2 regions of the Streptomyces sp. NPDC042201 genome follow, and region 1 is predicted to be linked to the other one. Evidence: riboswitches for the same ligand, from Rfam matches in the RefSeq annotation. Region 1 holds a riboswitch; the other holds the start of a gene.

What was found. Region 1 has a riboswitch for glycine ahead of gcvT (glycine cleavage system aminomethyltransferase GcvT). Riboswitches for the same ligand answer to the same signal wherever they lie in the genome.
Region 2: it holds a riboswitch for glycine, as region 1 does, so the genes downstream of both, gcvP (aminomethyl-transferring glycine dehydrogenase) here and gcvT (glycine cleavage system aminomethyltransferase GcvT) in region 1, are expected to answer to the same signal.

Annotation. Positions count from the first base shown of each region.
Region 1 is NZ_JBVJDS010000002.1:536,488-542,356, forward strand. It holds gene glyA (serine hydroxymethyltransferase) at 1-246, opposite strand, end outside; gene gcvH (glycine cleavage system protein GcvH) at 280-657, opposite strand; gene gcvT (glycine cleavage system aminomethyltransferase GcvT) at 725-1,888, opposite strand; glycine riboswitch at 2,036-2,133, opposite strand; gene ACZ6MZ_RS06330 (AAA family ATPase) at 2,305-2,976, shown strand; gene ACZ6MZ_RS06335 (enhanced serine sensitivity protein SseB) at 3,125-3,871, shown strand; gene ACZ6MZ_RS06340 (enhanced serine sensitivity protein SseB C-terminal domain-containing protein) at 4,097-4,882, shown strand; gene ACZ6MZ_RS06345 (ABC transporter permease) at 5,257-5,869, shown strand, end outside.
Region 2 is NZ_JBVJDS010000013.1:8,802-14,670, reverse strand. It holds gene ACZ6MZ_RS27660 (hypothetical protein) at 1-193, shown strand, start outside; gene ACZ6MZ_RS27655 (DUF5999 family protein) at 506-712, shown strand; gene gcvP (aminomethyl-transferring glycine dehydrogenase) at 816-3,701, opposite strand; glycine riboswitch at 3,879-3,977, opposite strand; gene ACZ6MZ_RS27645 (PRC-barrel domain-containing protein) at 4,091-4,489, shown strand; gene ACZ6MZ_RS27640 (DNA polymerase IV) at 4,453-5,869, opposite strand, start outside.

The sequences.
Region 1 (5,869 bases):
GATGGCGATCTGCTCGATCACATCGACATGCTCACAGCCGCCGTAGTAGCGGCGGCCGGGGTAGCCCTCGGCGTACTTGTTGGTCAGGACGGAGCCCTGGGCCTCCATGACCGCGACCGGAGCGAAGTTCTCCGAGGCGATCATTTCGAGGGTGGACTGCTGACGGTCGAGCTCGGCGTCGACGGCGGCGGCGACGTCCGGGTCGAGCTCGTGGAGCGAGGTGTTCAGAAGCGACTTCGAAGACATCACAGTCCCTTGGGTCTCAGGTGCCGAGGTACGTCAGTTGCCGGAAAACTCTGTGTACTCGTCGGCGGAGAGCAGGTCCTTCGGCTCCTCCGTGACGCGTACCTTGAACAGCCAGCCGCCCTCATAGGGAGCGGAGTTCACCAGCGAGGGGTCGTCCACGACGTCCTGGTTCGCTTCGACGACCTCGCCGGTCACCGGGGCGTACAGATCGCTGACCGACTTGGTCGACTCCAGCTCACCGCAGGTCTCGCCCGCGGTGACCGTGTCACCGACCTCCGGGAGCTGGACGTACACGACATCGCCGAGGGCGTTCGCCGCGTGCTCCGTGATACCGACTGTCGACACGCCCTCCTCGGCGGCCGTCAGCCACTCGTGCTCCTTGCTGTAGCGCAGCTGCTGGGGGTTGCTCATGACCTGAATTCTCCTGTACGCGGGGGAGTGCTGAGGAACAGATGTCTTACGGACCGAGACGTCCGTATCACTTCTGGCGCTTGTAGAAGGGCAGCGCCACGACCTCGTACGGCTCGTGCGAACCGCGGATGTCGACCCCGACACCGGCCGTGCCGGGCTCGGCGTGCGAGGCGTCGACGTACGCCATGGCGATCGGCTTGCCCAGGGTCGGGGAAGGGGCGCCCGAGGTGACCTCGCCGACGACCGCGCCGCCGGCGACGACCTGGTAGCCGGCGCGCGGGACGCGGCGGCCCTCGGCGACCAGGCCGACCAGCTTGCGCGGCGGGGCGCTCGCGGCGCGCTCGGCGGCGGCCGCCAGGGCCGTACGCCCGACGAAGTCGCCGTCGTTCGAGGTCTTCTCGAACTTGACGACCCGGCCGAGGCCCGCGTCGAACGGGGTCAGTCCGGTGGTCAGCTCGTTCCCGTACAGCGGCATGCCCGCTTCGAGGCGGAGGGTGTCACGGCAGGACAGCCCGCAGGGCACCAGGCCGACGCCCTCGCCGGCCTCGGTCAGCGCCTGCCAGAGCCGCTCGGCGTACCGGGGCTCGACGAACAGCTCGAAGCCGTCTTCGCCGGTGTAGCCGGTCCGCGCGATCAGCGCCGGGACACCGGCGACGGTGCCGGGCAGGCCCGCGTAGTACTTGAGCCCGTCCAGGTCGGCGTCGGTCAGCGACTTCAGGATGCCGGGTGACTCGGGGCCCTGGACGGCGAGCAGGGCGTACGCGTCGCGGTCGTCGCGCACCTCGGCGTCGAAGCCGGCCGCGCGGGCGGTCAGCGCGTCCAGCACGGTCTGCGCGTTGGAGGCGTTGGCGACGACCATGAAGGTGTCCGCACCGGGGGTGTCCTCGGCGAGGCGGTACACGATCAGGTCGTCGAGGATTCCGCCGTCCTCCTGGCAGATCATCGTGTAGCGGGCGCGGCCGACGGCGACGGAGCCGATGTTGCCGACGAGCGCGTAGTCGAGGAGCTGTGCGGCCGCCGGTCCCGAGACGGTGATCTCGCCCATGTGGGAGAGGTCGAAGAGACCGGCCCTCGTGCGGACGGCGTTGTGCTCGTCGCGCTCACTGCCGTACCGCAGCGGCATGTCCCAGCCCGCGAAGTCGGTCATGGTCGCGCCCAGCGCACGGTGCACCGCGTCGAGCGCGGTGAGACGGGGGCTGCTGGGGGTGCTGCTCGGGGCGGCGTGGCTCATCGGTGTGGCTCCCAGGGCATGACGGCGAGGACGGTCCTCCCCATCTGTCATCGGAACCTGAGAGGTTCATCACGACCACACGTAAAGACGGTCATGACTTGCACCTTGGGTGGAGCCGCACAGCTGCGGCCCGCTTTTCAGATCTGCCTCATCCACGCGGTACGGGGCCTGAGAGATTCAAGGGAGGAACTTGCTCCTTCGGCGCCCGGCGCACACGGTGACCGGGACTCTCCCGCGCGGATTCAAACGGCCGGTATGCAGTTGGCGGGCACATCATCGCACGCGTCGCGGCCGAACGGGACGGCCGGTCCACAACTCGCCGTACACCGTGAAAAGCTTGTGCCGCATTACCATTTCTTTACACTTTATGGGCAAGGGTCTTGGGCCAGGGTGACTGAGCTGACAGGGGGACGGCGATGATGTCGCAGGGGTCCGGCGCGTATGCCACGACGGCGGGGGTGCCCGCCCAGCAGGGCGCCAGGGAGGTAGTGACCGGGCCGGTGCCGGTCGTCCGGGATCTGCGGGGGAGGAGCGGCCGGGTGCCGGCGGCCCTGGTCTTCGCGGCGGGGGACGTGGTGGTCGTCTCCGGGCTGCCAGGCAGCGGCAAGTCCACCCTGATCCGGCGGGCCGCCGAGGGCGGCGGGATCGACTCCCAGGACGCCAGGGACCGCTGGCGGCGCCGGCTGCCCGGCTCGCTGCCGTACGCCGTCTACCGCCCGTTCGTCCGGATCGCCCACTACCGGGGGCTGTGGCGCGCGCTGCGCTCCGGCGTGAGCGTCGTCGTCCACGACTGCGGTACGCAGACCTGGGTACGGCGCTGGCTGGCCCGCGAGGCCCGCAGGCGCGGCCGCGGGCTCCATCTCGTCCTGCTGGACGTCACCCCCGAGGTGGCCCGCGCGGGCCAGCTCGAGCGCGGCCGCGGAGTCTCGGGCTACGCCTTCGCCCGCCACCGCCGCGCCGTCGGCCGGCTGCTCGGCGGCGCGGAGACCGGCCGCCTGCCCCGTGGCTGCGCCACAGCGGTCATCCTGGACCGGGACGCGGCGGCAGCGCTGGCCAGGATCGCCTTCCCGGCGCTGCGGGGGGAGTGAGCGCCTGTCGCTCCGGGCCCGGGCCCGCACCTTTCACCGCGCGGCCCCGCACCTCCCGCCGCCCGGCCCGCGTATCGCCCATCGCGCGCCGGCGCACGTTCCGGCCTGCGGCGTTAGGGTGCTGCGGCAAGGTCGAGGGTGGAGGGGAATGACTGTGAACGCAGCATGGCCGGGCAACGAGCTCGAAGAGGTGCTCGCCGCCTCGCTCGGGAGCGACACGGCGGGCGGGCGGCTGATCGAGGTGCTGGGGCGGAGTCAGGTCTGGGTGCCGCTCCCCAACGGCGGCGGCCCCGAGAGCCGCGACCTCGACCTGCCGACGATGGAGATCGAGGGCGCCCCGTACGTCCCGGTGTTCAGCTCCGAGCAGCAGTTCCTGCAGAGCGCCGGCGCCCATATGTCCTTCGCCGTCGCCCCGGCCCGCGATTTTGCCCGGGGCCTGCCCCCGCAGCTCGGGATCGCGGTCAACCCGGGCGGCGCGGTCGGACTGCCGCTGCCGCCGCCCGCCGTCGCCGAGCTGTGCCGGGCGGGCCGCACCCCGCTCGACGGCCCGGCGAGCGGCGGCCGGGTCCGGCTCTTCGAGCCGGACTGGCAGGAGGACCCGGTCGACTTCCTCACCGCCGCCGCGAGCGAGTTCGAGTCCTCCGGTGTGGTGGTCTCCGCCCGCCGCGCGCTCGCCAGCGTCGAGGGTGAGGCGCCGGTGCTCTTCATAGGTGTCCAGCTCTCCTCCTGGGAGGCGGCCGACCGCAACGCCCCGATGGACGCGCTCGGCCGCGCGCTGGGCCGGGTGGGGGTGAGCTGGCCCGTCAATCTCGTGCTGCTGGACGTCGCCCAGGACCCGGTGGGCGACTGGCTGCTGGCGAAAGTGCGTCCGTTCTTCGAGCGTGGGTACGTCTGACCTGGAGCGCGGGTCCGCCCAAAAGGGACAGGCACCGGCCCGGAAGGGCCGGCCGCCTGTCCGGTGGGCACGCCCGATGTCAAGTCAGTGTCAGGACCGCCGCCTAAGCTGGTTTGATGGGTGGGGCCGGCACCGGTCGCCCGGAGGGGCCCGCCCACGACTCACACCGCGGGGGACTCCGGGGGAGCCGGCCGAATGGTGGATCGAAGAGGGGCGGAACCCAGAGTGAGCGCGTCAGGCACCGCGGCGGCCGGGCAGGTCGAGCACATGCTGCGCCAGGTGACGCCAGGGCGCTACGACGCGTACGAGGCGCTCCTCCAGGCCCTCGCCGACGACAGCGTCTGGATGCTGCTCTGGCACGGCCGGGCCGGTGCGCCCGACGCCCAGTACGGCAACATGGAGATCGACGGCCAGGGATACGCCCCGTGCGTCACCTCCGCCCAGGAGCTCTCCCTCAGCGGCTGGACCCGCGCGCACGAAGTGGTCACCGGCCAGGAGATCGCCCGCGCGCTCTACCCCGACCGCTGGGGAATCTGGCTCAACCCGCACGCACCCGGCGGCGGTGTCGGCATCCCCTGGCTCGATCTGCGGCGCATCGCCACCGGCCTCGACCGGATGCCCGCGGGACCGCTGCGGCTCTCCGAACCGGCCATCGAGCTTCCGCAGTTCTACGCCCTGCTCACGCAGAACGCGCATCGCACCCCGGCGGTCCGCTCCCTGCGCCGCGCCTGGGTGCAGCCGGCGCTCGGCGCCCCGTATCTGGCGATCGGCCTCGATCTGTACGACACGAGCCCGGCGTCCGTCGAGTCCGTACGCGCGATGATGCGGCAGTCGATCGCCGCCGTCCCGGACGGACTGCCGGTCTCCACCGTCGCGATGTCCGACGAGTACGACCCGGTGACGATGTGGCTGGGTGCCAACTCCCGCCCGTTCTACGACCGTGAGGCGCATGTGTCGCCGGCGCCGCCGTCCGGTTACGGCTACCCCCCGCCCGCCTCACGCGCCTACTGAACACCCGGCACACCCGGCGTGCGCCCGGGACGCGGTCGGCGGATGCCCCCGTTCCGCACCGCATAGCGGCAGTAGGGCGACATGTCCGATCTGGGGGAATAGCGACCGAGATGGTCCGCTGAGAGGCGCGCGGCGTCCGGATAACGGAAACCCTCTGAGCGCATCACGTTTGAGCAAACATTCCCCGTCAGGTCTGGCGGGTGATCGCAAAGTCGCTGAAGACTCCCTGCAGCAGGTGGTCCCGACTTCATGGACGATGCGCTGACATCAGCGGTTCCCGTCCGGGCGGACCACATGCGACATGTGATGTGAAAGAGCCGCTACAGCGGCGGTCATGGGCCGGCCACCGTCGGCCGAGAGGGGTCTCCAGCGCAATGACGGCACCTATCGAGACCACCGGGTCGGCGGCGCGAGCGCAGCCGGAAGCGGTGCTGGAAGGCGCCGGGGGCAAGCAGATCGAGGGCCGTTCGCTCGGCCGGATCGCGTGGACGCGTTTCAAGCGGGACAAGGTCGCCGTAGCGGGCGGCGTCATCGTGATCCTGCTGGTTCTTGTCGCCGTACTCTCCAAGCCGATCCAGGCGGTGTTCGGGCTCGACCCCAATGCCTTCAACCAGGACCTGGTCGACCCCACCCTGCTCGCACCCAAGGGCAGCTTCGGCGGTATCAGCTGGGATCACCCGCTGGGCGTCGAGCCGCAGACCGGCCGCGACATCCTGGCCCGCATCATCGAGGGCTCCTGGGTCTCCCTGGTGGTCGCGGCGGGATCCACGCTGCTGTCGGTCGTCATCGGCGTCGTGATGGGCGTGGTGGCGGGCTTCTACGGCGGCTGGGTGGACAGCGCCATCAGCCGCATGATGGACACCTTCCTCGCCTTCCCGCTGCTTCTCTTCGCGATCTCCATCTCGGCATCGCTCCAGGGCAGCGCGTTCGGCCTGGAAGGGCTTCCGCTGCGCATCGCGGTGCTGATCTTCGTCATCGGCTTCTTCA
Region 2 (5,869 bases), on a different contig from region 1:
GCTCACGCTCTGGCTGCACGGGGACACGGAGGCCGACGCCTCCACCGGCTCGCCCGCACCGGATGATGTCCTGGTGCCCCTCGCGCCGGCCCCGCCCGGCATCGCCGCCCACCGTCCGCACCGCGTCACGGAGCTGCTGCCGATGATCGGACTGCGGCTCGCCCCGGCGCCACTCCTGCGCACCCCGGCCTGAACCGCCCGCGGCGACTCGTCGGTCCTGCCCCACTCCGCCTGTGCCCCGCGGCCCCCGTGGTCGCGGGGCACAGTTCTGCCCATCCGGACTAGTCCGGTCCGGCCACCCCGAACCACCCGAAGAGACAGAGAAGTTGAACTGAACCGTCCGGCTGGGTGACACGTCCTAGTGCAGAAGGAAGAGCTGCCGCGAAATACCTGCGGATTGCCGTCCGTAGGGCAACACTAGGACTGGACCAAACATAACCGGGGGGCGACCTTGACCACATCGAGGCCCAGGACACCCGCCACGACACAGCGAAAGAACCCACCCATGTGCCAGCATCAACCCGCCTGCCCGACAGCCGACTCCGCCGACCGCGATGCCGCCCGACTGATGGCACACCACCCTGAACAGGGCTGGAGTCTGCTGTGCAACGGCGTCCTGATCTTCGAGGACACCGGCGAACTGCTGCCGGACGGAAAGATCATCGCCCCGCACCGGCCGCTGCGCACCGAACAGGTGGTGACAGCGGCCTGATGCGTTCCGGCGCGCTTGTTGCCGTTGTTCTGACTGGGGCCGGCCCGGAGACCTCCCTCCGCACCGGCCCCGACGTGTGCGCCGAGGCGTTCCCCGGCCCGCGTCAGTGGTCGTAGGCGTCCAACGGCGGGCAGGAGCAGACCAGATTGCGGTCGCCGAACGCGCCGTCGATACGGCGCACCGGCGGCCAGTACTTGTCCGCGGCCGAGACACCGGCCGGGAAGACCGCCTCGGCGCGGCTGTACGCGTGCTCCCACTCCCCGCCCAACGCGGCCGCCGTGTGCGGGGCGTTGCGCAGCGGGTTGTCGTCGGCGGGCCACTCGCCCGACGCGACCTTCTCGATCTCCGTACGAATCGCGATCATCGTCTCGCAGAAACGATCGATCTCGTTCAGGTCCTCGCTCTCGGTGGGCTCGATCATCAGCGTGCCCGCCACCGGGAAGGACATCGTCGGCGCGTGGAAGCCGTAGTCGATCAACCGCTTCGCGATGTCGTCGACGCTGACGCCCGTGGCCTTGGACAGCGGCCGCAGATCCACGATGCACTCGTGGGCCACCAGTCCGTTCGGACCGGTGTAGAGCACCGGGTAGTGCGGCTCAAGGCGCTTGGCGATGTAGTTGGCGGCCAGCACGGCGACCTGTGTCGCCCGCTTGAGGCCCTCGCCGCCCATCAGCCGGACATACGCCCAGGAGATCGGCAGGATGCCGGCCGAGCCCCACGGCGCCGCCGAGATCGGGCCGACGCCCGTCGCGGGGCCGGCGGCGGGCTGGAGCGGGTGGTTGGGCAGGTACGGGGCGAGGTGCGCCCGCACCCCGACAGGACCGACGCCGGGGCCACCGCCGCCGTGCGGGATGCAGAACGTCTTGTGCAGATTCAGATGGGACACGTCCGAGCCGAACTTGCCCGGCCGGGCCAGCCCCACCAGCGCGTTGAGGTTCGCGCCGTCCACGTACACCTGGCCGCCCGCGTCGTGCACGGCCGCGCAGATGTCACCGATGTGCTCCTCGAACACGCCGTGCGTGGACGGGTAGGTGACCATCAGGACGGACAGTTCCTCGCGGTACTGCTCGATCTTGGCGTGCAGGTCCTCGACGTCGACGTCGCCGTCCTCGCGGGTCTTGACGACGACGACCTTCATCCCGGCCATCACCGCGCTCGCGGCGTTCGTGCCGTGCGCGGAGGACGGGATGAGGCAGACGGTGCGCCGCGTGTCGCCGTTGGCCCGGTGGTAGGCGCGCACGGCCAGCAGACCGGCCAGCTCGCCCTGCGAACCGGCGTTCGGCTGGAGGGACACCGCGTCGTAGCCGGTGACCTCGGCGAGCTGCTCCTCCAGCTCCCTGATCAGCGTCAGATAGCCCTGTGCCTGGTCGGCCGGGGCGAAGGGGTGCAGCGCGCCGAACTCGGGCCAGGTGACCGGCTCCATCTCGGTGGTCGCGTTCAGCTTCATGGTGCACGAGCCGAGCGGGATCATGCCCCGGTCCAGCGCGTAGTCACGGTCGGCGAGCTTGCGCAGATAACGCAGCATCGCGGTCTCGGAGCGGTACTGGTGGAAGACGGGATGCGTCAGGTACTCGCCGGTCCGCAGCAGGGCCTCGGGCAGCGCCTCGGCCACCACCGCGTCCAGCGCCTCGATGTCGCACTCGACGTCGAAGGCGGTCCACACGGCGGCCAGCTGGGCGCGTCCGGTGGTCTCGTCACAGGCGAGGGAGACATGGTCGCCGTCCACGAGATGGAGGTTGACCCCGCCCTCGCGGGCGGCGGCGACCACCCCGGCGGCCCTGCCGGGAACCCGCACGGTCAGCGTGTCGAAGTACGCGCCGTGGACGACCTCGACACCGCCCGCACGCAGGCCCTCGGCGAGCAGCGTCGCGTACCGGTGGGTGCGCCGCGCGATGCCGCGCAGCCCCTCGGGGCCGTGGTAGACGGCGTACATCCCGGCCATGACGGCCAACAGCACCTGCGCGGTACAGATGTTGCTGGTGGCCTTCTCGCGGCGGATGTGCTGCTCACGGGTCTGGAGCGCCAGCCGGTACGCCTTGTTGCCGTCGGCGTCCACGGAGACCCCGACGAGCCGGCCCGGCAGGCTGCGCGCGAACCTGTCGCGTACGGCCATGAAGCCGGCGTGCGGTCCGCCGAAGCCCATCGGCACCCCGAAGCGCTGCGTGGTGCCGACCGCGATGTCCGCGCCCAGCTCACCGGGCGAGGTGAGGAGCGTCAGCGCGAGCAGGTCGGCGGCGACCGTGACGATCGCGCCCAGCTGGTGCGCCCGCTCGACGACGGGCCTGATGTCCCGGACGGCCCCGGAGGCGCCCGGGTACTGGATCAGCACACCGAAGACACCGCGCTCGGCCACCTCGGCGGGGATGCCCTCGCTCAGGTCCGCGACGACGACCTCGACGCCGGTCGGCTCGGCGCGGGTCCTGATCACGGCGACGGTCTGCGGCAGGGCGTCGGAGTCGACCAGGAAGACACCGTCCTTGACCTTGCCGACGCGGCGCGACAGCGCCATCGCCTCCGCCGCCGCCGTGCCCTCGTCCAGCAGGGAGGCGCCCGAGGTCGGCAGGCCGGTCAGCTCGGCCACGACGGTCTGGAAGTTGAGCAGCGCCTCGAGACGGCCCTGGGAGATCTCCGGCTGGTACGGCGTGTACGCGGTGTACCACGCCGGGTTCTCCATGACGTTGCGCAGGATCACCGGAGGGGTGAACGTGCCGTAGTACCCGAGACCGATCATCGGCGCCAGCACCTGGTTGCGGTCCGCGAGGGACCGCAGCTCGGCCAGGACCTCGGCTTCGGTACGGGCGCCGGGAAGCCGCAGGGCCTCGGCGCTCTTGATCACGTCCGGCACCGCGGCGGCGGTCAGCTCGTCGAGCGAGCCGTATCCGACCTGCGCGAGCATCTTCGCCTGCGCCGCCGCGTCGGGCCCGATGTGGCGCTGCTCGAAGGGGATCCCTCGCTCCAGCTGTGCGAGCGGAATGCGGTTGGGGGTCATGCGGAGGCCTCCTGGTCTGACACGACCTGCGAGGGGCACCAAGACGCGGGTGCCCGGACGGCCTCCCCCTCTGTCATCTCGACCTGAGAGCTTCACCGGCCCGCCACGAGGCGGCCCGGCTTTCACCGTCGGTGAGAGCGGATGCCGTCCGACGCCCGCCCTGCTTTCCAGAGTGACCTCGTCCGCGCGGTACGGGGGCCTGAGAGATTCCGGGGAGGATTTGCTCCTTCGGCGCCCCCGGTTGTTCTCACCGGAGGACTCTCCCGCACGGGGTCAGCAGCCGTTCGCCAGCCTACCAGCGAGGTCTTGCGGACAACTTTCGAGTGGCCGACGTCTCATATCTGCACTTTTGTAGTATTTACCAGCAGTTGCGACCAGTTGGAGGGACCGTGGAGACCGATATCGATCCGCGCAGCCTGATCGGCCGCAAGGCATTCGACCGACATGGCCACAAGCTCGGCACGGTGGACGAGGTGTATCTCGACGACGCCACCGGGATCCCGGAGTGGGCGGCCGTCCGCACCGGGATCTTCAGCCGCGATGCCTTCGTCCCTCTCGCACCCAGCACGCTGACGAACAACGCACTGCAGGTCCCGTTCGAGCGCGCCCTCATCAGGGATGCCCCCGACTTCGGCGTGGGCCGCCATCTCTCCCCCGAGCAGGAGCTCCAGCTCTACCACCACTACGGACTCACCCTTCCCGAGCCCGAGCCGCCGGAGGGGGCCGCGTCCCTCTCCGAGCGTGACTCCGATCACAACTTCGGACGGCTGGCCGGCCAGGACGACTGATCCGCCGCCGGTACCAGAGGCAGCGGGTCGGACAGCTCCAGATCCGGATCGTCGACCCAGAACGTCCGCACCCGCCCCGGCTCGGACCCCGGCTCCTCGAACCGTACGGTGACCCTCCGCAGCCCGCTGCCCTGTACCCAGCCCGCTCCGAACTCGGTGTGGCGCACATCATGTCCGGCCGGGAAGCGCCGCTCGGCGGGCGCCTCCGACGCCACCGCCGGCGCGCTCCCGGGCTCCTGCTCGGCCGCCCGTTCGGCCTCCCGCTCCGGGCCGCCCTCGGCGGCCCGGTCGTCGGCCGGCTCAGGCGCGACGACGGGCCCGTGACGGGCGGACTCGTCGGCCGCGGCCTGGGCGAAGAGATCCTCCTGGGTGAAGTCCGCGAGCCCCGTCACCCCCACCCCCAGCAGCCGCACCCCGCCCATGGTGTCCACCGACTCCAGCAGCCGCCCCGCCGCCTCCCGCACCACTCCCGGGTCGTCCGTGGGACCGCGGAGCGTCTCCGAACGGGTCAGCGTGGAGAAGTCGTACCGCCGGACCTTGAGCACGACCGTCCGTCCCGAGCGCCCGGCCGCCCGCAGCCGCTCGACGCACCGGTCGGCGAGCCGGTCCACCTCCGTCCTCACCCGGGCCCGGTCGTGCAGATCGACATCGAAGGTGTCCTCGACCGACACGGACTTGGCATCGCGGTCCGACACCACGGGCCGGTCGTCGTGCCCGCGCGCCATCCGGTACAGCGAGGCACCGTGCGCCTTCCCCAGCAGCCGTACGAGCTCGTCCTCACCCGCCCCGGCCAGTTCGGCGACGGTGGTCATCCCGGCCCGTCTCAGATGCTCTCCGGTAGCCGGCCCCACCCCGGGCAGGATCCGCGCGGACATCGGCCCCAGCAGCTCGCGCTCCGTGCCGGGCTCGATGAGCACCAGACCGTCCGGCTTGGCCTGCTCCGAGCCGATCTTCGCCAGCATCTTGGACCCCGCGAGCCCGACGGAACCGGTGAGGCCGGTGACCGCCCTGATGTCCCGGCGCAGCCGCTCGCCCGCCGCCCGCGCGGAAGCCGAGTCATGCGCGGAGCCGCCCGCCTCCAGGTCCACGAAGGCCTCGTCCAGGCTGAGCGGCTCCACCAGCGGGGAGAGCCGCCCCAGCAGCTCCATCACCTGCTCGCTGATCGCGCGGTAGACGGAGAAGCGGGGTACGAGGTAGGCGGCGTTCGGAGCGAGCCGTCTCGCCTGGCCCATCGGCATCGCCGAATGCACCCCGAACCGTCTCGCCTCGTACGAGGCCGTCGAGACCACCCCGCGCGGACCCAGACCGCCGACCACCACCGGCTTTCCGCGCAGACTCGGCTTCGCCGCCTGCTCGGCGGCGGCGAAGAAGGCATCCATG